Linked DNA regions of Pseudolabrys taiwanensis. The protein of the gene in region 2 interacts with the protein of the main gene of each other region in a pairwise test. Links are inferred from orthologs where the notes say so. Each region holds a gene or a part of one and is shown on either strand. Other genes may lie near its edges.

Region 1 (11,875 bases), 3.0 Mb from region 2 along the record:
CGCAATGGCTGCTGACCGCGGCAGGCAACAAGGCGCTGCACGAGGTCTGGGACAAGACCATGCAGCAGACGCTGATCTACGTGAACGCGTCCTTCGTCCGCGCCCATAGCCGCAAAAGCCGCGCGCTGATCTATGACCTCATCGATGCGATCGGGGCGGGCGATGTCGCGGCGGCACGCGCCGCCGCACGGACCCTGACCTCCCAGACGATCCTCGATCTCGGCCTCAAGGGCACGGTGTAGCGCGACACGGCAGGCAGACACCGCCGCACATTCGCCGGCGTCTGGGGATAAGCGGAAAACGCCAGCAACGGCAGAGCCTTACTGGCCGAGGCGCCGCGAAATCTGCGCTCTTGATGCCACCGGGGCCCGATGGTTAATCGGGTCTTAACCTCGCACTCCGTAATGTGGCTAACCATAAGGCGGCGGGCCTCGAAACCCGCCTCGTAACCGCATGTCTCAGATGACCGCCCAGCGCGCGCCTCAACCGACCTCCGCTCAAGCGGCTGAATCGCGCTCGCCCTTCGTGCGCCTGACCGAACTGATTGCCGGTATCGAGCCGGCTATGCCCGTCATCAATCTGTCGGTGGGCGAGCCGCAGCACGGCGTGCCCGCCTTCGTCGGTCCGGTGCTTGCCAAACACATCGCCGACTTCGGCAAATATCCGGCGAACAAAGGCATCGAGCCGTTCCGCAAGGCGGTCGCCAGCTGGCTCGGCCGATATTTCAAACTGCCGCGCGCGGTCGATCCGGAAAACGAAGTGCTGGTGCTCAACGGCACGCGCGAAGGACTCTTCCTCGCGGCCATCGCCGCCACGCGCTATGTCGAAGCGCGCGCCGGCAAACCGGCGATGCTGATTCCCAATCCGTTTTATGCCGCTTACTCCGCCGGTGCGCTCGCCGCCGGCTGCGAAGCGGTGTTCATGCCGACGACGCGGGAAACCGGCTTCCTGCCCGATCTCGACGCGCTCGACGAGACGCTGCTCAAGCGCACCGTCGCGTTCTATCTGGCATCGCCGTCAAACCCGCAGGGCGCCGTCGCGAGCCTTGCTTATCTCGAGAAGCTCGCGGGTCTCGCGCGGCGTTACGGCTTCCTCGTCTTCGCCGACGAGTGCTACGGCGAGCTGTACAGCCATCAGCGGCCGGCCGGCATGCTGGAGGCCTCGGGACCCGACTTCACCAATGTCGTCGTGTTCCACTCGCTGTCGAAGCGCTCGAATCTGCCGGGCATGCGCGTCGGCTTCGCCGCCGGCGACAAGAAGTTCCTCGCCGCCTTCCTCGAATTGCGCAATGTCGCCGCGCCGCAAGTGCCGGTGCCGGCGCAACACGTTGCCGTCGCTTGCTACGAAGACGACGCGCATGTGGAAGAGAACCGTAAGCTTTACACCGCAAAGTTCGATCTCGCCGACCAAATCATCGGCGACCGCTACGGCTACAAGCGTCCAGCCGGCGGCTTCTTTCTGTGGCTCGATGTATCGAAATATGGCGGCAGCGAAATCGTGACCAAGCGGCTGTGGCAGGAGGCCGGCGTGCGCGTCGTCCCCGGGCGCTATCTCGCGCGCGACCAGGCCGACGGCTCCAATCCCGGCGCGGACTACATCCGCGTCGCCATGGTGCAGGACAAGGCAAGCACGGCCGAGGCGTTGCATCGCCTCGTCGCCGTGCTCGGCTAACGTATGAGAAGTTCGCAGGACTAAGGAATGGCTTCAGCGGATCGCAGCGTCGACGTCGTCGCTTTCGTCACGGATCACTTCCGTGAGATCGTGCGCCGTCGGCTGCGCGAGCTCGCCGGCCTAGCCCTCCTGGGTCTGGCACTGCTCGGCGCCATCGCACTGGCCACCTGGTCGGTGCAGGACCCCTCGCTCAGTCACGCAACCAAGAAGCCGATCGAGAACCTGCTCGGCTTCCCGGGCGCCATCTTCTCCGACATCGCCATGCAGCTCCTGGGGCTCGCAGCGGTGTTCCTCCTGGCCCCGGAGACGCTACTCGGCTGGCGGCTCCTGTCGCACAAGCCGCTGGGCGAACGCTGGCGCGGCCTGATGTGGATCGCGGTGACGTTCTGCGCCGCCGCCTTCGCCTCCACATTGCCCGTGACGGCTAAATGGCCGCTACCGACCGGCCTCGGCGGCGTCGCCGGCGATGCCTTCGTGCGCCTGCCGATGATGGTCTTCGGCGGCGCGGCCGAAGGCATACTCATGACCGTCCTCGCCGTCATCTACGGCGCCGCCACGTTGGTGACGATCACGCTCGCCGTCGGCTTCCGTGTGCCCGTGCGCGCCGAGGAGGACGACGACGAAGAGGAAGAGGTCGCCGAAACCGACGAGGACGAAGAGGACGACACGCCGGATCGCGCCAATCCTTGGCTGGGCATGATCGTGCACGCGCTCCTGAGCTGGAAGGCGCGCATTGGCCGTCTCATCCGCGGCGCCTCGAGCAATGCGCTGCGTGCCGCCGCCTCGGGTCCGCGGCCGCCGCGTCCCGGCGAACGGCAGGAGCCGCGCTTCGATACGCTCGGCCGCGTCGCCGCCCCCGCAACGGCGCCGACCGACGAGGAATACGAAGAAGAGGAAGTCGAGGAGGAAGAAGAAGAACAGGCGCCGCGGCGCCGCGCGGCGGCACCGGCCAAGCCGGCGGCCAAAGCGAATAAGCGCAACGGCGGCTTCACGCTGCCCTCGCACAATCTCCTCTCCGCGCCGAAGGCGTCCGAGCGCACGACGATGCCGAAGGACGTCATCGAAGCCAACGCCACGGCGCTGGAAAGCGTGTTGCAAGACTTCGGCGTGCGCGGCGAGATCATCAATGCGCGCCCCGGCCCGGTGGTCACGCTGTACGAGCTCGAGCCGGCGCCCGGCATCAAGTCGTCGCGCGTCATCGGCCTTGCCGACGACATCGCCCGCTCGATGAGCGCGGTGTCGGCACGCGTTGCCGTCGTCTCCGGCCGCAACGCTATCGGCATCGAGCTGCCGAACGCGACGCGCGAGAAGGTTTATCTGCGCGAGCTGCTCACGACCAAGGAATACAACGAGAGCGCCGCGAAGCTCCCGCTCTGCCTCGGCAAAACCATCGGCGGCGAGAGCGTCATCGTCGACCTCGCGCGCATGCCGCACTTGCTGATCGCCGGCACCACCGGCTCCGGCAAATCGGTCGCCATCAACACCATGATCCTGTCGCTGGTCTACCGGCTCAAGCCGGAGCAGTGCCGCCTGATCATGGTCGATCCGAAGATGCTCGAACTGTCGGTCTATGACGGCATCCCGCATCTGCTCACCCCGGTCGTCACCGATCCGAAGAAGGCGGTGGTCGCGCTCAAGTGGGCGGTGCGCGAGATGGAGGGCCGCTACAAGAAGATGTCGAAACTCGGCGTGCGCAACATCGACGGCTACAACGCGCGCGTCGCCGAAGCGAAGGCCAAGGGCGAGACGCTCTCGCGCACGGTGCACACCGGCTACGACAAGGAATCGGGCGAGGCCATCTACGAGAAGGAAGAGCTCGATCTCGAACCGTTGCCCTATATCGTCATCATCGTCGACGAAATGGCCGACCTGATGATGGTCGCCGGCAAGGACATCGAAGGCGCCGTGCAGCGTCTGGCGCAGATGGCGCGCGCCGCGGGCCTGCACGTCGTGCTCGCCACGCAACGTCCGTCGGTCGACGTCATCACCGGCACGATCAAAGCCAACTTCCCGACGCGCATCTCCTTCCAGGTCACGTCGAAGATCGACAGCCGCACCATCCTGGGCGAGCAGGGCGCCGAGCAACTGCTCGGCCAGGGCGACATGCTCTACATGGCCGGCGGCGGACGCATCAGCCGCGTCCACGGCCCGTTCTGCTCCGACGAAGAAGTCGAGAAGGTCGTGCGCCATCTCAAGGCGCAGGGCATGCCGGAATATCTGGAAGAAGTGACCGCCGGCGATCTCGCCGAAGAGGGCGAAGACGGTGCCGTGTTCGATTCCACCGGCATGGGCATGTCCGAAGGCGGCGATCTCTACAGCCAGGCCGTCGCCATCGTGAAGCGCGATCGCAAGGCTTCTACCTCCTACATCCAGCGCCGGCTGCAGATCGGTTACAACCGGGCCGCCACGCTGATGGAGCGCATGGAGCAGGAAGGCATCGTCGGCCAAGCCAACCATGCCGGCAAACGTGAGATTCTGATCCCCGAAGAAGGGGATTTCGAAAGGTGACGGTTGTCATTTCGAGCCGCGCATCGCGACGGCCGGAGTGACAGCGGACGACGGGTCGCGAAATAGCCACAGCGGCGCCGTATGGGCGTTGGTGATTGTATGGGTAAGGCGGAGAGCGAAATGGCGAAACCGAGGAAGGCGCGATTGGCCCGCGGCGTGGCCTGGGCAGCTTTGTGCCTGAGCCTTACGGCGGCGCCGGCCTTTGCCGAACGCGTGCCGCTGCCGAAGCCGCGTCCGGTCAAGCATATGGCGGCGGCCACACCTGTCCAGCGGACTCTTACCACAGGCTCGATCGCATCCAGGCCGTCCATCCCGCCGGAAGCGCTCGTCGCCCGCGCACAAGCGACCTCGGGCCCCGTCACCAATCCCTTCGCCGCTTTGCTGGGGCAATCCGGCGCCAGCAAAGGCGCGCTCACACCCGAGCAGAAGGCCATCGTCGACAAGGTCAATGCATATCTGTCGAGCGTGCAGACCCTGACCGGCAATTTCGTGCAGGTCGGTCCCGACGGCGGCCGCACCAAAGGCGACTTCTACATGTCGAAGCCGGGCAAGATCCGCTTCGAGTATGACGATCCGAGCCCGATCGAACTGGTGGCCGACGGTCAGTCCGTCGTGGTGCGCGATCGCAAGCTGGCGACGCAGGACGTCTATCCGCTATCGCAGACGCCATTGCGCTTCCTGCTGTCCGACCGTGTCGACCTGATGAAGGATACGAACCTCGTCGCGGTGTACTCCGACGACGTGTTCGTCACCGTCGTGGTCGAGGAACGGAACGGCCTCGTCGGCACCAGCCGGCTGATGATCATGTTCTCGGCCAAGGACATGCAGCTCAAGCAGTGGACCGTCACCGATCCGCAGGGCTACGACACCACGGTCGCGGTGTTCAATCTCGATCCCACCAAGAAGGTGGACCCGTCGATGTTCCGCATCGATTACACGCGGTATCGGAACTGATCGAACCGATCAGCAAAACTGGATGCCCCGCGAAAGCGGGGCATCCAGTATTCCAATAGCGAGTATCGTGATTACTGGATTGTCCGCTTACGCGGACGATGACCATCGATGTTATCCCGCCTTGCGCAGCGGCACTTCGCCGTTCTGCGGCCGCCAGCGGCTCCAGGGCTCCGGTGCGATCACGTCGTCGCTCATCCACACCGGCTGGATGATGTTGTGCGCGCCGAAACGGCCGATGATGGCCGGCTTGTGCAAATGCTGCGTCTCGGCATCGAACCTGACGTCGAAGCCAGACGGCGCGCGGATACTGCGGCCTGCAAGCGCCCGCCGCACCGCCTGGGTCTCGGTGGTGCCGGCGGCGGCCACCGCCTGCGTCCAGAGCTTGAAGCCGATCCAGGTCGCTTCCATCGGATCGTTGGTGGTCGCCGTTGGATCGCCGACGAAATCACGCCATTCGGCAACGAAGGCGTGGTTCTCCGGCGTGTCGAGCGTATGCAGATAGCTCCACGCCACCATGTGGCCGATCAGCCGGCGCTCGGCGAGTGCCGGCAGCTCGGCCTCGCCCAGCGACAGGCTCATCACCGGTAGAATGTCGGCGTCCAAGCCCTGGCGGGCGCGCTCGCGGAAGAAGTGCACATTGGAGTCGCCGGAGAGCGTTGCAACGACGGCGCCGTTGCGGCCGGCAAAGCGGCTGATGCGCAGCACCGTCTCGCTGAACGCGCGCTCGCCGAACGGCACATAGAGCTCGTCCACTGCATCCGGGCCGATGCCCTTGGACTGCAGGTAGTTGCGGATGATGGCGTTGGTGGTGCGCGGATAGATGTAGTCGGTGCCGATCAGGAAGAAGCGCCGACGGCCCATGCCGATGAGGTGATCGACCGCAGGCAGCGCCTGCTGCGCTGGCGTCGCACCGGTATAGACGATGTGCGACGACTGCTCCTGCCCTTCGTACTGGCTGGGATAGAACAGCAACCCGTCCTGCTGCGACAGGATCGGCAGCACCCGCTTGCGCGAGGCCGAGCTCCAGCAGCCGAAAATGGCCGCGACCTTGTGCTCGCGCAGCAGGGTTTCGGCCTGGGCGGCATAGGCGTCGTTATCGGAGCGCGGATCCATGATCGCCGCCTCCACCGGCCGCCCGAGCAGGCCGCCGGCCTGGTTGAGCTGCTCGATCAGCATCACCAGCAACTGCTGCAACGGCCGCTCGCTCGCCGTCAGCGTCCCTGACAACGAATGCAGAATGCCGACCTTGATGGAGCCGTGATCGAGGTCGGAGAAATAGCGCGTCACGGAGGCGGTGAGCGATTGCGCGCTGGCGATGAGATCGTCGGCGGTCGAGAGCACGGCATCGCCCGCCATCGTCACGTCGGTGACGACGGCACGGATGCCGGGCAGCGTCTCGCTGACGGCGGCGGCGACTTTCATCGCCTCGGTGCCGATGACGTCGAGCTGCTCGATCTGCTGCTCCATGAGCCGGGTGATGTTTTCGTTCACCGTGCCCATATCCGCGACGCTGCGGTCGACCGCGGCAATCGCCTCGGCGGTCTCGTTCACGGCATCCTGGATACCGTGAATCTGGTCGCTGATCTCCTTGGTGGCCAGTTCTGTGCGGCGCGACAGCTCCTTGACCTCGGCGGCCACCACCGCGAAGCCACGGCCGGCCTCGCCCGCGCGCGCGGCTTCAATGGTGGCGTTGAGGGCGAGCAGCGACGTCTGCCCGGCGATCGACTGGATGAGTTTGATCACCTGCTCGATACGGCCGGCGACGGCGCCGAGGTTGCGCATGGTCTCGTCGGCGCGCGCCAGCTCCGTGACGGTGCGCTTGGTGGCGGCGCGGGCCTCCTCGACGTGACGGCCGGACGTCACCGCGAGCGTCTGGACGTCGCGCGCCGCGGCGGCGACGCCGGCGACGTCTTCCGCCGCTTGCGCGGCCGTGTCCGAGGACTGCGCCACCTGCTTCGCCATCAGCCGGTTGCTCTGCGTCAGATCGACCGCCGTGCCACGGATACGCTCGCCGGCGCTGGTGAAGGCGTTGACGACATCGTCGATGGCGCGGCGGAAATTGCCGGTGAAGAACACGCGGCCGGCGTGATGCAGCCGCGCTTCGGTCTCGCGCCGGCGCTGATCGACGGCGAGCGTATCGGCGGCGATGAGCGCGCTCCGAATGCTCTCGGCGGTCGCGTTGAAGGATTGGAGGGCGCCGTCGCCGACTACCTGCGGCAGACTGGTATAGCGGTCGCCGCTGGCGATCTTGCTGATCGACGCGGTGATGTGGTGCAGCCGGTACTCCGCAAAGCAGCCGATGGCGAGCGCACCGAAGGCGCCGAAGCCAACCGCGACAAACGTCGATGCACCGAGGCTGAAGAGCCCGGCAACGATCAAGGCGACGCCGAATACCGGGATGGCGATCCACAGCGCCGGACGGGGCAATCGCAGGCGATTGTGCTGTGGCATCGGATTCCCGCAGAGGTATTAGCGAGTTCCAATTCGCCAGAAGATGGTTTCGAAATTCTTTCTCGCACGTGCAAAAACCCGCATGAAATAAGGGCAAATGCGCTCAAACTTTAGGCGGCCTTCTTAACCGTCCGGGCGAAAGCGCGGGATAGGCGAGGTTCTCACATACCGGGGTAAGCGTTCGTTCAGCGGCATCCTGATACGCCCGGCCCTGCGTCATCCGGTCGAGGAGGCCGCGCCTTTGCCACCCCAGACACATCCTGCTTTGCCGCCCCAATCGCCTTACGGCGTCGACCGGCGCATCGTCGCCCTCGACGGCATGCGCGGCCTGATGACCATCCTGGTGGTCCTGTCGCACTATTTCGCCGAGGTGCCGAGCGGCCTCACCGCGCTGATGCTCGGCCGGCTCGCCGTCGAGATGTTTTTCGTGTTGAGCGGCTTCCTGGTCGGCACGCTCATTCTCGACAAGCTGCACAACGACAACTTTTTTCTCGTGTTCTATGTCCGCCGCATCTGCCGGACGCTGCCGATCTATTTCGTTTCGGTGCTGCTCGTGTCGGCCATCCTGGGCGCATGTCACGCGGCCTGGGCGCAAGATCCGACGACATTTCCGATCTGGGGCTATCTGACTTTCACTCAGACGTTCTTCATGGCGAACACGCAAACGCTGGGCGCACATTGGCTGGCGCCGACCTGGACGCTCGCGGTGGAAGAGCACTTCTATTTGCTGGCGCCCCTGACGTTTCTTCTGGTGCCGCGGCGCCATCTCGCCAAGGTGCTGATCGCCGTCGCGATCGGCGCCGTGTTGGCCCGCGCGGCCGTGCAATTCGCGAACGTCGGCAACCCAATCGCGGTGAACGTGTTGTTGCCGGGCATTGCCGATATCCTCGTCGCCGGCTTGCTCGCCGCGCTGGCGGCGAAGTCGAAAGCAGTGCGCTCCGGCCGCTTCGATTACGCGTTTCGGGTCGCACCGGTCGTATTGCTGCTGACGGTGTCCTATCTCGGGTTTTTCGCCGGCCGCACCAACGCGATCTTCGTCATCTTCAGCCCGTTGCTCAGTGCGACCGCCTGCGCCTTGTTCCTGCTCGCGATCGTGCGCAATGCGCCGGAAGCCGCACGCTTCCGCTCGCCAGTGCTGCGCTTCTTCGGGCGAACCTCCTATGCCGTCTATCTCACGCATCTGCCGATCCTCGGCCTGATGCATGGGCTCATCCTCAACGAACGGCCGGATATAGCCAGCGTATCGCAGTGGCTGGTGACGATCGCGGCCTTGCCGGTGTGCGTGCTTGCCGGCTGGTTGCTGACCAAATGGGTCGAGGAACCGATCACCCGCTACGGCCGCACCTGGGCCTGGAGCCAGCGTCCGCGTGCGGTCCGCGGCGCAGTCGTCGCCGAACCGACGTGACGTCCGGCATAAAAAATGGCCGGGCTTGAGGCCCGGCCACTAAACCGCAACGGCGCCGGGCGCCTTACGTATTCATCGAGTCGAAGAACTCGCTGTTCGTCTTGGTGTTGCGCAGCTTGTCCAACAGGAAGTCGATGGCGTCCATCGTGCCCATCGGATTGAGGATGCGGCGCAGGACGTACATCTTCTTGAGCACATCCTTTTCCGTGAGCAGCTCTTCCTTGCGCGTGCCGGAGCGCGTGATGTCGATCGCCGGGAAGGTGCGCTTGTCCGCGACCTTGCGGTCGAGGATGAGTTCGGAGTTACCGGTGCCCTTGAACTCTTCGAAGATGACTTCGTCCATGCGGCTGCCGGTATCGATCAGCGCCGTGGCGATGATGGTCAGCGAGCCGCCTTCCTCGATGTTACGGGCGGCGCCGAAGAAGCGCTTCGGGCGCTGCAGGGCGTTGGCGTCGACACCACCGGTCAGCACCTTACCGGAGGACGGCACCACCGTGTTGTAGGCGCGGCCGAGGCGGGTGATCGAGTCGAGCAGGATCACCACGTCGCGCTGATGCTCGACCAGGCGCTTGGCCTTCTCGATGACCATCTCGGCGACCTGCACATGGCGCGAGGCCGGCTCGTCGAAGGTCGAGGAAATGACCTCGCCCTTCACCGAGCGCTGCATGTCGGTAACTTCTTCCGGCCGCTCGTCGATGAGCAGCACGATCAGATAGCACTCGGGATGGTTGGCGGTGATGGAGTGCGCGATGTTCTGCAGCAGCACCGTCTTACCGGTGCGCGGCGGCGCGACCACCAGGGCGCGCTGGCCCTTGCCGATCGGCGCGACGATGTCGATGACGCGGGCCGACAGATCCTTCTTGGTCGGATCGTCGTGCTCCATCTTCAGCCGCTCGTCGGGATAGAGCGGCGTCAGGTTGTCGAAGTTGATCTTATGACGCGCCTTATCGGGGTCTTCGAAGTTGATCGTGTTGACCTTGAGGAGCGCGAAATACCGCTCGCCTTCTTTCGGCGAACGGATGTGGCCTTCCACGGTGTCGCCGGTGCGCAGGCCGAAACGGCGGATCTGCGAGGGCGAGACGTAGATATCGTCCGGTCCGGAGAGGTAGTTCGACTCCGGCGACCGGAGAAAGCCGAAACCGTCGGGGAGGACCTCGACCACGCCCTCGCCGATGATGTCCACTTCCTGCGTCGCGAGCTGCTTCAGGATGGCGAACATCAACTCCTGCTTACGCAGGGTGGAGGCGTTCTCGACCTGGTGCTCTTCGGCGAAGGCTAGGAGTTCGGCTGGCGTCTTGGACTTAAGGTCCTGGAGCTTCATTTCCCGCATAGGGGCATTGGTCCTGTAGAGCGGAAGTGGCGGCGTCTGAAAAAAGGGAGAACTGCCGCGGCTAGATAAGGGTAGTTCGCAGGTTTGGATTGACTTGAGGGCGCGCTTTGGGAAGTCCCTAGGGCCCGATGCTGCATCCGGTCCGAAAGGCTCGGTGCCGGAACGCGATCGCATCCGCCTGCGTTCGGTGGGATGCCGTCAACATAAGTTGAGCCGCGATTTTCCGCAAGGGCCCGGCAACCGTGCCGTGAAATTTTGGTTTCCGGGCCGGGGTCAGAACGGCTTCACCACCACCAAAATGACGATCAGGATCATCAGAACCGTCGGTATCTCATTGGCAATGCGGTAGAATTTCTGGCTCCGGCGGTTACGGTCGGCGGCGAAATCGTTGGCCCAGCGCCCGAACAGCCCGTGCATGACCGACATCGCCACGACCAAGGCGATCTTGGCGTGAAGCCAGCCGGCGACGAACCAGTGGCCCTGAATCGCCAGGACGATGCCGAGCACCCAGGTCACGCCCATGGCCGGGCCCATGATGGCCTTGAGCAGCCGCCGCTCCATCACCTTGAAGGTCTCGGACTGTGCCGAACCGGGCTCGGCAGCAGCGTGGTAGACGAACAGGCGCGGCAGATAAAGCAGTCCGGCCATCCAGGAGATGACCGCGATGATGTGCAGCGCTTTGAGCCACTCGTACATGATGAGCCTCTATCCCTCCCCCGCAGGGGGAGGGTGGCCGCCGCAGGCGGCCGGGTGGGGGTGTCTTTCCCGCAGAGCCGCGTGGATGGTTTCCAGCACACCCGACAGGTTCTGATCGACATCGCTATTCCAAAAGCGGAGCACGAGAAAGCCGCCCACGGTCAACTTGTCATCACGTTCCCGATCGCTTGCCTGCATGCCATCGTAATTGTGTTGACCGCCGTCGAGTTCGACGACAAGTCGATGCTTCAAGCAAAGAAAATCGACGACATAGCCAGCCCGCGGCGCTTGCCGCCGAAAATGGAATCCGTGGCTTCGCCACGTGCGAAGGTGGTTCCACACCTTCACTTCCTGCGGCGTCATAGTTTTGCGGAGACGTCTGGCGATCTCGTTGGCCATTCCCCCACCCGGCCGCTTACAGCGGCCACCCTCCCCCTGCGGGGGAGGGATCAAGAAGCACTAACCCCTCACCCTTTTCAGCATCCGCTCGACATGAGCGATCGGCGTTGGCGGCAGAATGCCGTGGCCAAGATTGAAGATGAACGGGCCGCCGGCCAGCGCCTGCATCACCGCATCGATCTCGCGATCGAGCGCATCGCCGCCAGCCAGCAAGGCCAAAGGATCCAGATTGCCTTGCACCGGTTTGAGCGTCTGGATGTGCTCGCGCGCGTAAGTCAGCCCCTGCATCCAATCGAGACCGACCGCATCAACGCCGGTATCCTTGACGTAACGCCAGAGCTTGCTGCCGACGCCGCGCGGAAAGCCGATGATTTTCGCACCCGGCACGCGCGCGCGGACGCCATCGACGATCTTTTTCGTCGGCATCAGACACCAGCGATCGAACTCGGCTTGCGACAAGA
Region 2 (11,903 bases):
ACCGGTCTCCTGGCGGCGCGCGAATCATGCGCGCGGAAATAGGCCTTGCACTCGTACTATATACGCCTGCGGCGCGGGCGCGGAATTATTTTATACTTGAAATGATTTTCGCGCTCCCTACACTCGTTCGAATGTGGCGCCCGCCCGAACGCATCCAATTCGAAGCCAAACTTGGCCATGTTCCGTCGCGCGAAGAAGCCGCGCGCGCTCGGCTGTTTTCTCCCGTCGCGATCGGCCCGGTAACGCTCACGCAGCGCACCTGGATCCCGGCCATGGTGCCGTGGCGCGCGACCGAAGACGGCTTCGTCACCGATGACGTCATCGAGTGGTATGCGCGTTTCGCCCGCGGCCGGCCGGGCGCGATCGTGGTCGAAGCGACCGGCATCCGCGACGTGCCGAGTGGGCCGCTGATGCGCATCGGCCACGAGCGCTACATTCCCGGCCTGCGCAAGCTCGTCGACGCGGTGCGCGAGGCAAGCCATGGCGAGACGCGGCTGTTCATCCAGCTCATCGACTTTCTGTCGATCCGGCGTCGTCCGGATCGGGCGAAGTATCTCGAGCGATTCCTGACGATCACCGACGCGCATCGCCAGGCGCTCGGCGAGCCCGCGCTGCCCGAAGCCGAGGTGCGGACGCGCCTCACCGCGCTGCCGCCGGCCGAACTGGCGAAAGTGCTCACCGAGCGCGAACTCGAAGCGCTCGACTTCGGCTATCGCGAGCGTGTCACCGACATGCATCTCGCGCACATTCGCGACTTGCCCCAGACGCTGCCCGGGCTCTTCGCCGATGCCTCCGCGCGAGCGCAGCAAGCGGGCTTCGACGGCGTCGAGCTGCACTATGCGCACGCCTACACCATGGCGTCGTTCCTTTCGCGCAAGAACACGCGCACGGACGGTTATGGCGGCGCGCGCGAGAACCGTCTGCGGCTGCCGCTCGAGGTCTACGAGGCCGTGCGTGCGCGCGTCGGCGCAGACTTCGCCGTCGGCTGCCGCTTCCTGGCCGACGAGTGCATCGACGGCGGCAGCGATGTCGACGATGCGCGCTTCTTCGGCCTGGCCTTCGCCAAGGCCGGCATGGACTTCCTGTCGACCTCGCGCGGCGGCAAGTTCGACGACGCCAAGCAGCCGGGCGTCGGCGGCGCCGCCTACCCCTATACGGGTCGCAGCGGCTACGAGTGCATGCCGCAATACATTTCCGACGCGCGCGGTCCGTTCGGCCGCAACATCGCGGCGACCGCGGCGATCCGCAGCGACATCCGCGCGGCCGGCCTCGGCACCCCGGTCGTCTGCGCCGGCGGCGTGCACAACTTCGACATGGCCGAGAAGATGCTGGCCGACGAGACCTGCGACATCGTCGGCGCGGCGCGGCAATCGCTGGCCGACCCCGACTGGTTCCGCAAGATCGCGCTCGGCCGCGGCGGCGAGGTGCGGCTGTGCGAGTTCACCAATTACTGCGAAGGCCTCGACCAGAAGCACAAGACGGTGACCTGCCAGCTCTGGGACAAGCTCGACCTCGACGCCCCCGGCGTCGCCAAAACCGCCGACGGCAAGCGCCGCCTGACGCCGCCCGACTGGCAATAGTTACGCAAGCGACCATTGACAGCCGCCCGCCCCGCTGATTATTTTAAGTATAAAATAATTTCACGCGCGGCTGCGGACCGGCATCTTGCCGCCCGATCTTGCCTCGATGTGAAGAACCGCGGCACGCAAAGGCGTGTAATGTCGGGGCAGCTCGTGAAGCAGGACCACTAGATTATGCGCATTGTCTGCATCGGCGGCGGCCCCGCTGGCCTCTATTTCGGCCTCCTGATGAAGAAGGCCAATCCGTCCCATCAGGTCTCGGTCGTCGAGCGCAACCGGCCCTACGACACGTTCGGCTGGGGCGTGGTGTTCTCCGACGCGACCATGGAGAACATGCGCGTCTGGGATCCCAAGACCGCCGAGGAGATCGAAGTCGCCTTCAACCATTGGGACGACATTGAGGTTCTGATCAAGGGCCGGCGCATGCGCACGACCGGCCACGGCTTCGTCGGCATCGGCCGCAAGCGCCTTCTGAACATTCTGCAGAAGCGCTGCGAGGATCTCGGCGTCGAACTGGTGTTCGAGCGCGAGGTCGACAGCGACACCGAATTCCCCGATGCCGATCTGATCATCGCCTGCGACGGCGTCAATTCCAAACTGCGCAACAAGTACCAGGCTGCGTTCGAGCCCGATATGGTCGTGCGGCCGAACCGTTACATCTGGCTCGGCACCGAGAAGAACTTCGACGCCTTCACCTTCGACTTCCGCCGCACCGAGCACGGCTGGTTCCAGGCGCACGTCTACAAATTCGACGACAAAACCTCGACCTTCATCGTCGAGACGACCGAAGAGACCTTGCTCGCGCACGGCCTCGATACCGCAACGCCGGACGAGTCGGTCGCGTTTTGCGAGAAGATCTTCGCCGAAGTGCTCGACGGCGAGCCGCTGCTGACCAATGCGCGGCATCTGCGCGGCTCGGCCTGGCTGAACTTCAACCGTCTGATCTGCGGCAAGTGGAGCCACTTCAACGGCAAGAGCCATGTGGTGCTGATGGGCGATGCCGCGCACACCGCGCATTTCGCTATCGGCTCCGGCACCAAGCTGGCGCTGGAGGACGCGATCGAGCTGACACGTCAGTTCGACAAGTTCGGTCACACCGCCGACAAGATCCCACAGGTGCTCGCGGCCTACGAGGAAGTGCGCCGCGTCGACGTCGCGCGTATCCAGAACGCCGCGCGCAACGCCATGGAATGGTTCGAGGTGGTCGGCTCCCGTTATGCCGACACGCTCGAGCCCGAGCAGTTCATGTATTCGCTGCTCACCCGCTCGCAGCGCATCAGCCACGAGAACCTGCGCCTGCGCGACAAGCTCTGGCTCGAAGGCTACGAGCGCTGGTACGCGCAGCGTTGCGGCCTCAATGTCGAGCCCGGCCAGCGCCCCACTCCGCCGATGTTCACGCCCTATCGCGTGCGCGGCGTGACCCTGGCCAACCGCATCGTGATGTCGCCGATGGCGATGTACTCGGCGGTCGACGGCGTGCCGAACGACTTCCATCTCGTGCATCTCGGCAGCCGCGCCATGGGCGGCGCCGGCCTCGTCTTCGGCGAGATGACCTGCGTGTCGCCCGATGCGCGCATCACGCCCGGCTGCCTCGGTTTGTGGAACGACGAGCAGGCCAAGGCTTGGCAGCGCGTCGTCGACTTCATCCATACGACACCGGCCAAAGCGGGCATTCAGCTCGGCCATGCCGGCCGCAAGGGCTCGACGCGCCTTGCCTGGGAAGGCATCGACCAGCCGCTGCTCAAGGACAACTGGCCGCTGATTTCCGCGTCGAACGGCTCCTACCTCGCCGGCGCGCCGGCGGCACGCGAGATGACGCGCGCCGACATGGACCGCGTGAAGGCCGACTTCGTTGCTGCCACCAAGCGCGCCGCGGCGATCGGCTTCGACGTGCTCGAGCTGCACTGCGCCCACGGTTATCTGTTGTCCGCCTTCCTGTCGCCGCTGACCAACAAGCGCACCGACGAATACGGCGGCAGCCACGAGAACCGCGCCCGCTATCCGCTGGAAGTGTTCAACGCCATGCGCGCCGTCTGGCCCGAGGACCGGCCGATGTCGGTGCGCCTATCGTGCCACGACTGGACCGAAGGCGGTAACACGCCGGAAGACGCCGCGATCTTCTCGCAGATGTTCAAGGATGCCGGCGCCGATCTGGTCGACTGCTCGTCGGGTCAGGTCGACAAGGCCGAGCAACCGGTCTACGGCCGTCTGTTCCAGACACCGTTCGCCGACAAGATCCGCAACGAGATCGGCATCGCCACCATCGCCGTCGGCGCCATCTTCGAGGCCGATCACGCCAACTCGATCATCGCCGCCGGCCGTGCCGACCTGTGCGCTGTCGCACGGCCGCATCTCGCCGATCCGGCATGGACATTGCACGAAGCGGCCAAGATCGGCGTCAAGACGGTGCCGTGGCCGAAGCAATACTATTCGGGCAAGGCGCAGTACGAGACCAACATCGAGCGCGCGGCCGCCACGCAGCCGCAACGATGACGGTCCACGCGTAAGGAGCCCTGGTGGCCAAATTTCGCGTCAAGCGGCTGGTGCGGTTCGGACATTGCGATCCGGCCGGGATCGCTTATTTCCCGGCCTATATCGACATGCTGGTCGGCGTGGTCGAGGATTTCTGGATCGCGCTCGGCTTTCCCTGGACCGACCAGCTCGGCCACCGCAACATCGCCAATCCGACGGCGCATCTGTCCTGCGACTTCATCCGCGCTTCGCGGCAGGGCGACGTGCTCACCTTCACGATGACGCTGGAGCGCATCGGCAATTCCTCGCTCGCGCTCGGTCACAATGTGACGCGCGGCGAGGAAGTGGTGTGGACCTGCAAGCAGGTGCTGGTCGCCATGGACACCAAGTCCGGCACGGCGATGCGCTGGCCGGACGATATCCGCGCGGCCCTGAAGAACTTTGCCGAGGCGCCCGACGTTCCTGGGGACCCCACGGGCGCCTAGAGCGACAACGACAGGCCGCGGGTGTAGCGTCGCGCCATGAAGCCCTCCCGCGACATTTCCCGTCTCATCGAGATCATGGCCGCGCTGCGCACGCCGGTGACCGGCTGCCCGTGGGACCTCGAGCAGACCTTCGACACCATCGCGCCCTACACGCTCGAGGAAGCCTATGAGGTCGCGGACGCCATCGCGCGTGGCGACATCGAGCACCTCAAGGATGAGCTCGGCGATCTCCTGCTGCAGGTCGTGTTCCACGCGCGGATGGCGCAGGAGCAGGGTCTGTTCGCCTTTGACGATGTCGTCGAGGCCATCACCACCAAGATGATCCGCCGCCACCCGCACATCTTCGCCGATGCAGACGGCAAGACCGCCGAGGCGGTGAAAGGCCTGTGGGAGCAGATCAAAGCGGAAGAGAGAGCCGCGCGCGGCGAGAAGGCGCCGACCGGCGCGCTCGCCGGCGTACCGGTCGGCCTGCCCGCCCTCACCCGCGCCTTGAAGCTGCAGAACAAGGCCGGTCAGGTCGGTTTCGACTGGAACGATCCGCGCGCGGTGCTCGACAAGATCCGCGAGGAAGCCGACGAGATCGAAGCCGCGCTCGACGAGAACGACGAGGCGCATGCCGCGACGGAAGTCGGCGACCTGTTGTTCGCCGTGGTCAACCTCGCGCGCCACCTCAAGGCCGACCCAGAAGGCGTCCTGCGCGGCACCAATCTCAAATTCGAGCGGCGCTTCGGCTCTATCGAAAAGGCGCTGGCGGCGCAGGGCAAAGCCCCGCAGGACGCGACTTTGGCGGAAATGGATGCGCTGTGGGATGCGGCGAAGGCAGCGGAGAAGGCGGCCGAGAAGTAGCGGCCTGATCGAAGGCCGCACTGCCAATCGCTGTGTTCTCGTCGCTCGATTCCATTCCCGCGGTCATTGCCGGGCTCGACCCGGCAATCCATGAGGTCGTGCGGCAAAACGAGACGAACGTATGCCCTCATGCGGAGGCAATTCATCATGGATGCCCGGGTCAAGCCCGGGCATGACCGGAGCGGATGGCACCCGTCGAATGGTTCGGTCGAGCGATAGCATCGCCGGATCAATGCCGTTTTAGGCCGCCGTCACCGCGTACCTCCGGCGCACCATCTCGGCGTTCTTCGGGTCGGCGCGCACGGTCACGGCAAGGCGGCCGTCCTCGCCCATGTCCTTCGACAGCACTTCGGAATGGCGGTAGAGCCAGCTCAAACCGGCGCCGTCGGCCGGATCAAGCGAGAGCGAGAGCGTCTGACGTCCTTCGCCGAGCCGCGCTTCGATCGCGTCGGTCAGATGGTCGATGCCCTCGCCGGTGACGGCCGACACGACGATCGGCTGGCGGTCCGGCGGCTGCCGTTCGGCAAGATTGATCAGCCGGTCGCGGCCCTCGGCATCGAGGCGATCGACTTTATTCCAAACCTCGATCATGCGCGGATCGTTCGGCGCAATGCCCAGCTCTTCGAGCACCTTCGCCACGTCGAGCGACTGCGCCGCCGCATCCTCGTGCGACATGTCGCGCACATGCAGGATGACGTCGGCCTCGATTACCTCTTCCAAGGTGGCGCGGAACGCCGCGACCAACATGGTCGGCAGATCGGAGATGAAGCCGACCGTGTCCGACAGGATCACACGGTTGCCATGGGGTAGATCGACCGCGCGCAAAGTCGGATCGAGCGTCGCGAACAGCATGTCGGCCGACAGCACCGTCGCCTGCGTCATGCGGTTGAACAAGGTCGACTTGCCGGCATTGGTGTAGCCGACGAGCGCCACGATCGGATACGGCACGCGCTTGCGGCTTTCCCGATGCAGCGTGCGCGTGCGCTTGACCTTCTCAAGCTCCTGCTCGATGCGCGAGATGCGCTCGTCGAGCATGCGTCGATCCGCTTCGATCTGCGTCTCGCCCGGACCGCCGAGGAAGCCGAAGCCGCCACGCTGGCGTTCGAGATGCGTCCACGCGCGCACGAGCCGCGTCTTCTGATAGCTCAGATGCGCAAGTTCGACCTGCAGCGAACCTTCCTTGGTGCGCGCGCGGCGGCCGAAGATTTCGAGGATGAGACCGGTCCGGTCGATGACCTTGGTATTCCAGGCCTTCTCGAGGTTGCGCTGCTGGACCGGCGAGACCGGACAGTCCATCACCACGACGGACGCCTCCAGGCTCTTCACCAGGCCGGCGATCTCGTCGACTTTGCCTTTCCCGATATAGGTCGCTGGCCGGATCTCGTTGAGCGTCACGAGACCCGCCTCGACGACATTGAGATCGATGGCGTGCGCGAGACCGACCGCTTCGGCGAGGCGTGCTTCGGGCGTGCGCACGTCCGCAGCCGCGCGGCTGGTATCGCCGCGCGGGCTCGCCTTCAGCCACGGCTCGATCACGATAGCGCGGCCCGTCTCCTCGCCCGTCGTTGTCGGGCTTAGACGGTCGGCACGCTGATCACGACGACGTGGTTCCAATTACGCCTTGTCCCCGGCCCCTTCCTCACCGCCTTCGAACAGCGAGATCGGATGGCCCGGCATGATGGTCGAGATGGCATGCTTGTAGACGAGTTGGGAATGTCCGTCCCGTCGCAGCAGCACGCAGAAGTTATCGAACCATGTAACAACGCCCTGAAGCTTCACACCGTTCACAAGAAAGATGGTGAGCGGGATTTTTGCTTTGCGGACGTGATTGAGAAAAGTGTCTTGCAAGTTCTGCGCACGTTCGGCGGCCATGGCCGTTGTTCCATTTTTTCGCTCGCGTCTTGGGGCGCGAGACGTTTCGTTGCCCGGATCACTTTGCGTGCGCAACATTGCGCACGTCGCCTTTGCCCCACGCAAAAGCGGTTCAAGTTCCGGGGATTGCTATTAGATGGCAGGAGCGCGCGGGGCGCAAGCACAAGTTGGCAATCGGTCGATCAAGTCTCTGAATTAATTAGAAATCTTCTCTTTCTCCGTGAGAGGCAAGGGCTGCTCGCGCGCGTCGCCTTACACAATTTCGGCGTACCGGTGGTAATCTTTTCGCAGCGCGGTTGCGACCAGACCGGGCGCACCGTTGCCGACCGGCTTGCCGTCAATGCTGACCACCGGCATGACGATCTGGCTCGCCGATGTCACGAAAGCCTCACGCGCGGCATAGGCCTCCTCGACTGTGAAGGCCCGTTCCTCGAACTTGAGGCCCTGCGCCTTCACCAGATCGAGCACCACCGAGCGGGTGATGCCGGGCAAAATGTCGCGGCCGAGCGGACGGGTGATGAGTACGCCGTCACGGCTAACGATCCACGCATTGGACGAAGCGCCCTCGGTGACGTTGCCCCGCGCGTCGACGAGCCAGGCCTCGCGTGCGCCCTGGTCGCGCGCCGCCTGTTTGGCGAGCACGTTCGGCAGCAGCGCCACCGACTTGATATCGACCCGCTGCCAGCGGATGTCCGGCGCGGTGACGACCGCGATGCCCTCTTCCGCGACACGCTCCAGGCGCGACAGATCGTTGCTGCGCGCGGTCACGACCACCGACGGCCGCGTCCCATCCGGCGGAAACGGAAAGTCGCGCGGCGCGACGCCGCGGGTGACCTGCAGATAAACGATACCGTCGTGTACCCGATTACGACGGACCGTCTCGCGCATCACCAGACTGAGCGCGGCCGCCGACATCGGGCGCGCAATGCGCAGTTCGCTCAGCGAGCGATCGAGCCGGGCCATGTGGCGGCGCTCGTCCACGAGGCGCCCGCCGCGCACTTCGCAGACCTCGTAGACCCCGTCGGCAAACTGATAGCCGCGGTCCTCGATCGAGACGGCGGCTTCCTCGCGCGGCAGATAACGCCCGTTGACATAGGCGATGCGGGACATGGTGACTTACTTCCGTGACGTATTTGTCCGATGCGGCCCTTCACCACGCGCGTCTCCGCGCAAGTGGGGACCCAGCGCTGGAGTCCCGCTTGCGCGGGAATGAGCGGAGTTCGTGGCAATGCCGCGCATACTTACAATTATCCGATTCCGAGCGCCTTGAGCTTGCGGTGCAGGGCCGAGCGCTCCATGCCGACGAATTCGGCGGTGCGCGAAATGTTGCCGCCGAAGCGGGAAATCTGTGCCACCAGATATTCGCGCTCGAACACCTCGCGCGCGTCGCGCAGCGGCAGGCCCATGAGCTGCTCGCCGCCATTGCCGTTCGGCATCGACGGCACCATGGAGCCGACATCCGGCGGCAACATGCCGGCATCGAGCACGGCGTCGGGATCGCCGCCGGCCAGGATCATCAGACGCTCGATGTTGTTGCGGAGCTGGCGCACATTGCCCGGCCAGTTGTGCGACTGCAGCACCGCCATGGCATCGTCGCCGATGCGCCGCTTCGGCAGGCCGGTCGCCTGCGAGATCTGGTCCATGAAGTAGTCGACGAGGTCCGGAATGTCCTCGCGCCGCTCGGCCAGAGGCGGCACGCGGACCGGCACCACCGACAGCCGGTGATAGAGGTCCTCGCGGAATTTGCCCTCCCCGATCAGCGCCTCGAGATTGCGCGAGGTCGACGACACGACGCGCACGTCGACCGCGATCTTTGCGTTGCCGCCGACGCGCTGGAAGGTCTGATCGACCAGCACGCGCAAGATCTTGTTCTGCGTCTCGCGCGGCAGGTCGGCGACGTCGTCGATGAACAAGGTGCCGCCATGCGCCTCTTCCAGCGCGCCGGTCTTGCGGCCTTCCGAGCCGTTGGTCTGATCGACGCCGAACAGCTCGACCTCCATGCGCTCCGGCGTGATCGCGGCGGCGTTGATGACGATGAACGGCCCGCCGGCGCGCGCGGAGAGCTGATGAATGGTGCGCGCCGCGAGCTCCTTGCCGGCGCCGGAGGGGCCGACGATCAGGATGCGGCTGTTGGTCGGCGCCACGCGTTCGATCGCCTGGCGCAGCTGCGAGATCGACGCCGAACGGCCGACCAGCGAACTCGGCCCCGGCGCCAGTTGCTTGAGCTGCTTGACCTCGCGCTTGAGCCGCGACGTCTCCAGCGCGCGCTCGGCGACCAGCAGCAGCCGGTCCGCCTTGAACGGCTTCTCGATGAAGTCGTAGGCGCCGTGCTTGATGGCGGCGACCGCGGTCTCGATGTTGCCGTGGCCCGAAATCATGACGATCGGCAGTTCCGGGTGCTCCTGCTTGATGGCATCGAGGAGCTGCAGACCGTCGAGCTTGGAGCCCTGCAGCCAGATATCGAGAAAGACAAGGCTCGGCCGCCGCGTCGCGACCGCGGCCAGCGCCTCGTCGCTGTTGCGGGCCGTACGGGTCGCATAACCCTCGTCCTGCAGAATGCCGGCGACCAGGTCGCGGATATCGGCTTCGTCGTCGACGATCAGAATTTCAGCGGACATATCGTCACTCGTTCACGGTCTTCTGTCGTTCAGGCTCTTCCGCCTTGTCGGCGGCTGCGAATTGCACGCGCACCCAAGCACCGCGCTGGCCGGGAATTTTGTCGGCGGCATCCCGCAATTCGATGATGCCGCCATGCTCTTCGACAATGCGGCCAACAATGGCGAGACCGAGGCCGGTGCCCTTCTCGCGCGTCGTCACATAGGGTTCGAGCAGGCGCGAGCGGTTTTCCTTCGGCAAACCGATGCCGTTATCCACAACGTCGATGACGATGTTGTCGCCTTCGCGCGCGGCATAGACCCGAATGGAGCCCTTGCCAAGCTCCTCCGGCGGCACTGCCGCAATGGCCTCGGTCGCGTTCTTGATGATGTTGGTCAGCGCCTGCGAGATCAGCCGGCGATCGAAGCGCGCGGGCATCTGCTCCTCGGCGATCTCGGCCTCGATGTCGATATCGGCATTGCCGACGCGCATCAGGAACACCGCCTCGCGCACCGTATCGGCGACGTCCTCGGCGGCGATCACCGGCTTGGGCATGCGCGCGAAGCGGGAGAACTCGTCGACCATGCGGCGGATGTCGTCGACCTGCCGCACGATGGTGTCGGTGCACTGGTCGAATATCGCGCGGTCCTCGGTGATCAGCTTGCCGTATTTGCGTTTGATGCGCTCGGCCGACAGCTGGATCGGCGTCAGCGGGTTCTTGATCTCGTGCGCGATGCGGCGGGCAACGTCCGCCCAGGCCGAAGTGCGCTGCGCTGCCACCAGATCGGTGATGTCGTCGAGCGTGACGACGTAGCCGTGATGCGCCTCGCTCGATTGTTCGCTGGTCACGCGCACCGAGAGATTGCGCTCGCGGCCGTGGCGCGTGATGGTGAAATGATCCTGCGCCGGCCCGCCGACCTGCGCCGCCTCCATGATCGTGGCAAGCTCCGGCAGCACCTCCGACAGCGGCCGGCCGAGCACTTCCGCCTCGCTGCGGCCGATCAGCCTTTCGGCCGACCGGTTGAGAATGCTGATATGGCCTTCGGCATCGACGCCGATGACGCCCGCGCTGGCGCCGGCGAGCACGGCCTCGGTGAACCGGCGGCGGCTGTCGATCTGATCGCGCGCGCGCATGATGTCGTCATGCTGCGTGCGCAGCTCCTGCGTCATGCGGTTGAAGGTCTCGCCGAGTTGCGCGAGATCGCCCTCGGACTGACGCACCGGCACGCGCACGAACAGATTGCCGGTGGAGACCGCATTGGCCGCGCCGATCAGACGCCGGATCGGCGCCACCAGCCGGTTGGCGAAGTTCAAACCGATCCACACCGCCGACAACAGCACGATGAGCGCAATCACGGTGTACATCAACGCGAAGGCCACCTGCACGCCGACCCGGCGCGCCTCGATCGCGGCATATTCGGTGACGCTGGCGCGCGTCGCCTGCAGCTGCGGCACCACGCGCGGGTCCAAGAGACGCGTCACGTAGAGCCAGCGGTTCTCGTATTTGTCCACCTTGATGACGGCGGCGACATAATTCGTATCCGGCAGCAGCACGATCTGCGGATCGGTGGTGCCGATCTTCGGCAGCGCGTCGCGCGGCGGCAGCGCGAACGTCTGCGTCGTGCTCACGTCGGCGCGCGCGACGACATCGAGGTCCTGATCGAGCATGATGACGGCGGCCAGTCCGCGCACCTGCGCCTGGAAGGTCAGAAACTGGCGCAACTTGTCCGGATCCTGATCGAACAGCGGCTTGGTGCGCGCCACGTCGAAGGCCAGCACCATGATGTCGGAGCGCACGATCTGCGCGTGGTCGCGCAAATAGGCCTCGGCGACGATCAGCGAGTTTTCGATCGCCGCGCGGGTCCGCGTCGAGAACAGCCGGTCGAGGCCGCGGTCGAGCGTCACGCTCGCCACGATCGCCACCAGGATCGCCGGTGCCGCAGCGATGATCGAGAACAGGCCGACGATGCGCACGTGCAGCCGCGCCGCCGCGCGCCCCGTGCGCCGCGCCTGAACAACCTGCCAGACTTCCTTGATGATGACGCCGAGGAGC

What was found.
Region 1: the proteins of hfq (region 2) and rho interact in binary tests that used the Escherichia coli proteins (3 or more experiments, as listed by UniProt). The link is inferred for Pseudolabrys taiwanensis from one-to-one orthologs.

The regions. Positions count from the first base shown.
Region 1 is NZ_CP031417.1:3,990,433-4,002,307, reverse strand. The notes cover bases 8,187-10,974. They hold rho (transcription termination factor Rho), read right to left. Parts: upstream 10,320-10,974; coding sequence 9,054-10,319; downstream 8,187-9,053. Other genes in these bases: hemJ (protoporphyrinogen oxidase HemJ), read right to left, coding at 10,593-10,974; DW352_RS18970 (acyltransferase family protein), read left to right, coding at 8,187-8,989. In the rest of the region: DW352_RS18995 (GntR family transcriptional regulator), read left to right, coding at 1-242; DW352_RS18990 (aminotransferase class I/II-fold pyridoxal phosphate-dependent enzyme), read left to right, coding at 463-1,671; DW352_RS18985 (FtsK/SpoIIIE family DNA translocase), read left to right, coding at 1,699-4,179; DW352_RS18980 (outer membrane lipoprotein carrier protein LolA), read left to right, coding at 4,300-5,133; DW352_RS27500 (transporter substrate-binding protein), read right to left, coding at 5,245-7,584; more of DW352_RS18970, read left to right, coding at 7,826-8,186; more of hemJ, read right to left, coding at 10,975-11,015; DW352_RS18955 (endonuclease domain-containing protein), read right to left, coding at 11,025-11,414; hemE (uroporphyrinogen decarboxylase), read right to left, coding at 11,475-11,875. UniProt on the Escherichia coli protein: Facilitates transcription termination by a mechanism that involves Rho binding to the nascent RNA, activation of Rho's RNA-dependent ATPase activity, and release of the mRNA from the DNA template.
Region 2 is NZ_CP031417.1:1,011,098-1,023,000, reverse strand. Bases 5,627-8,442 are described here. They hold hfq (RNA chaperone Hfq), read right to left. Parts: upstream 7,256-8,442; coding sequence 6,998-7,255; downstream 5,627-6,997. Other genes in these bases: DW352_RS04825 (D-amino-acid transaminase), read right to left, coding at 7,508-8,365; hflX (GTPase HflX), read right to left, coding at 5,627-6,997. Outside these bases: DW352_RS04855 (oxidoreductase), read left to right, coding at 132-1,580; DW352_RS04850 (bifunctional salicylyl-CoA 5-hydroxylase/oxidoreductase), read left to right, coding at 1,755-4,073; DW352_RS04845 (acyl-CoA thioesterase), read left to right, coding at 4,097-4,537; mazG (nucleoside triphosphate pyrophosphohydrolase), read left to right, coding at 4,574-5,383; more of hflX, read right to left, coding at 5,624-5,626; nitrogen assimilation response regulator NtrX, read right to left, coding at 8,503-9,873; DW352_RS04815 (sensor histidine kinase NtrY-like), read right to left, coding at 9,878-11,903. UniProt on the Escherichia coli protein: RNA chaperone that binds small regulatory RNA (sRNAs) and mRNAs to facilitate mRNA translational regulation in response to envelope stress, environmental stress and changes in metabolite concentrations.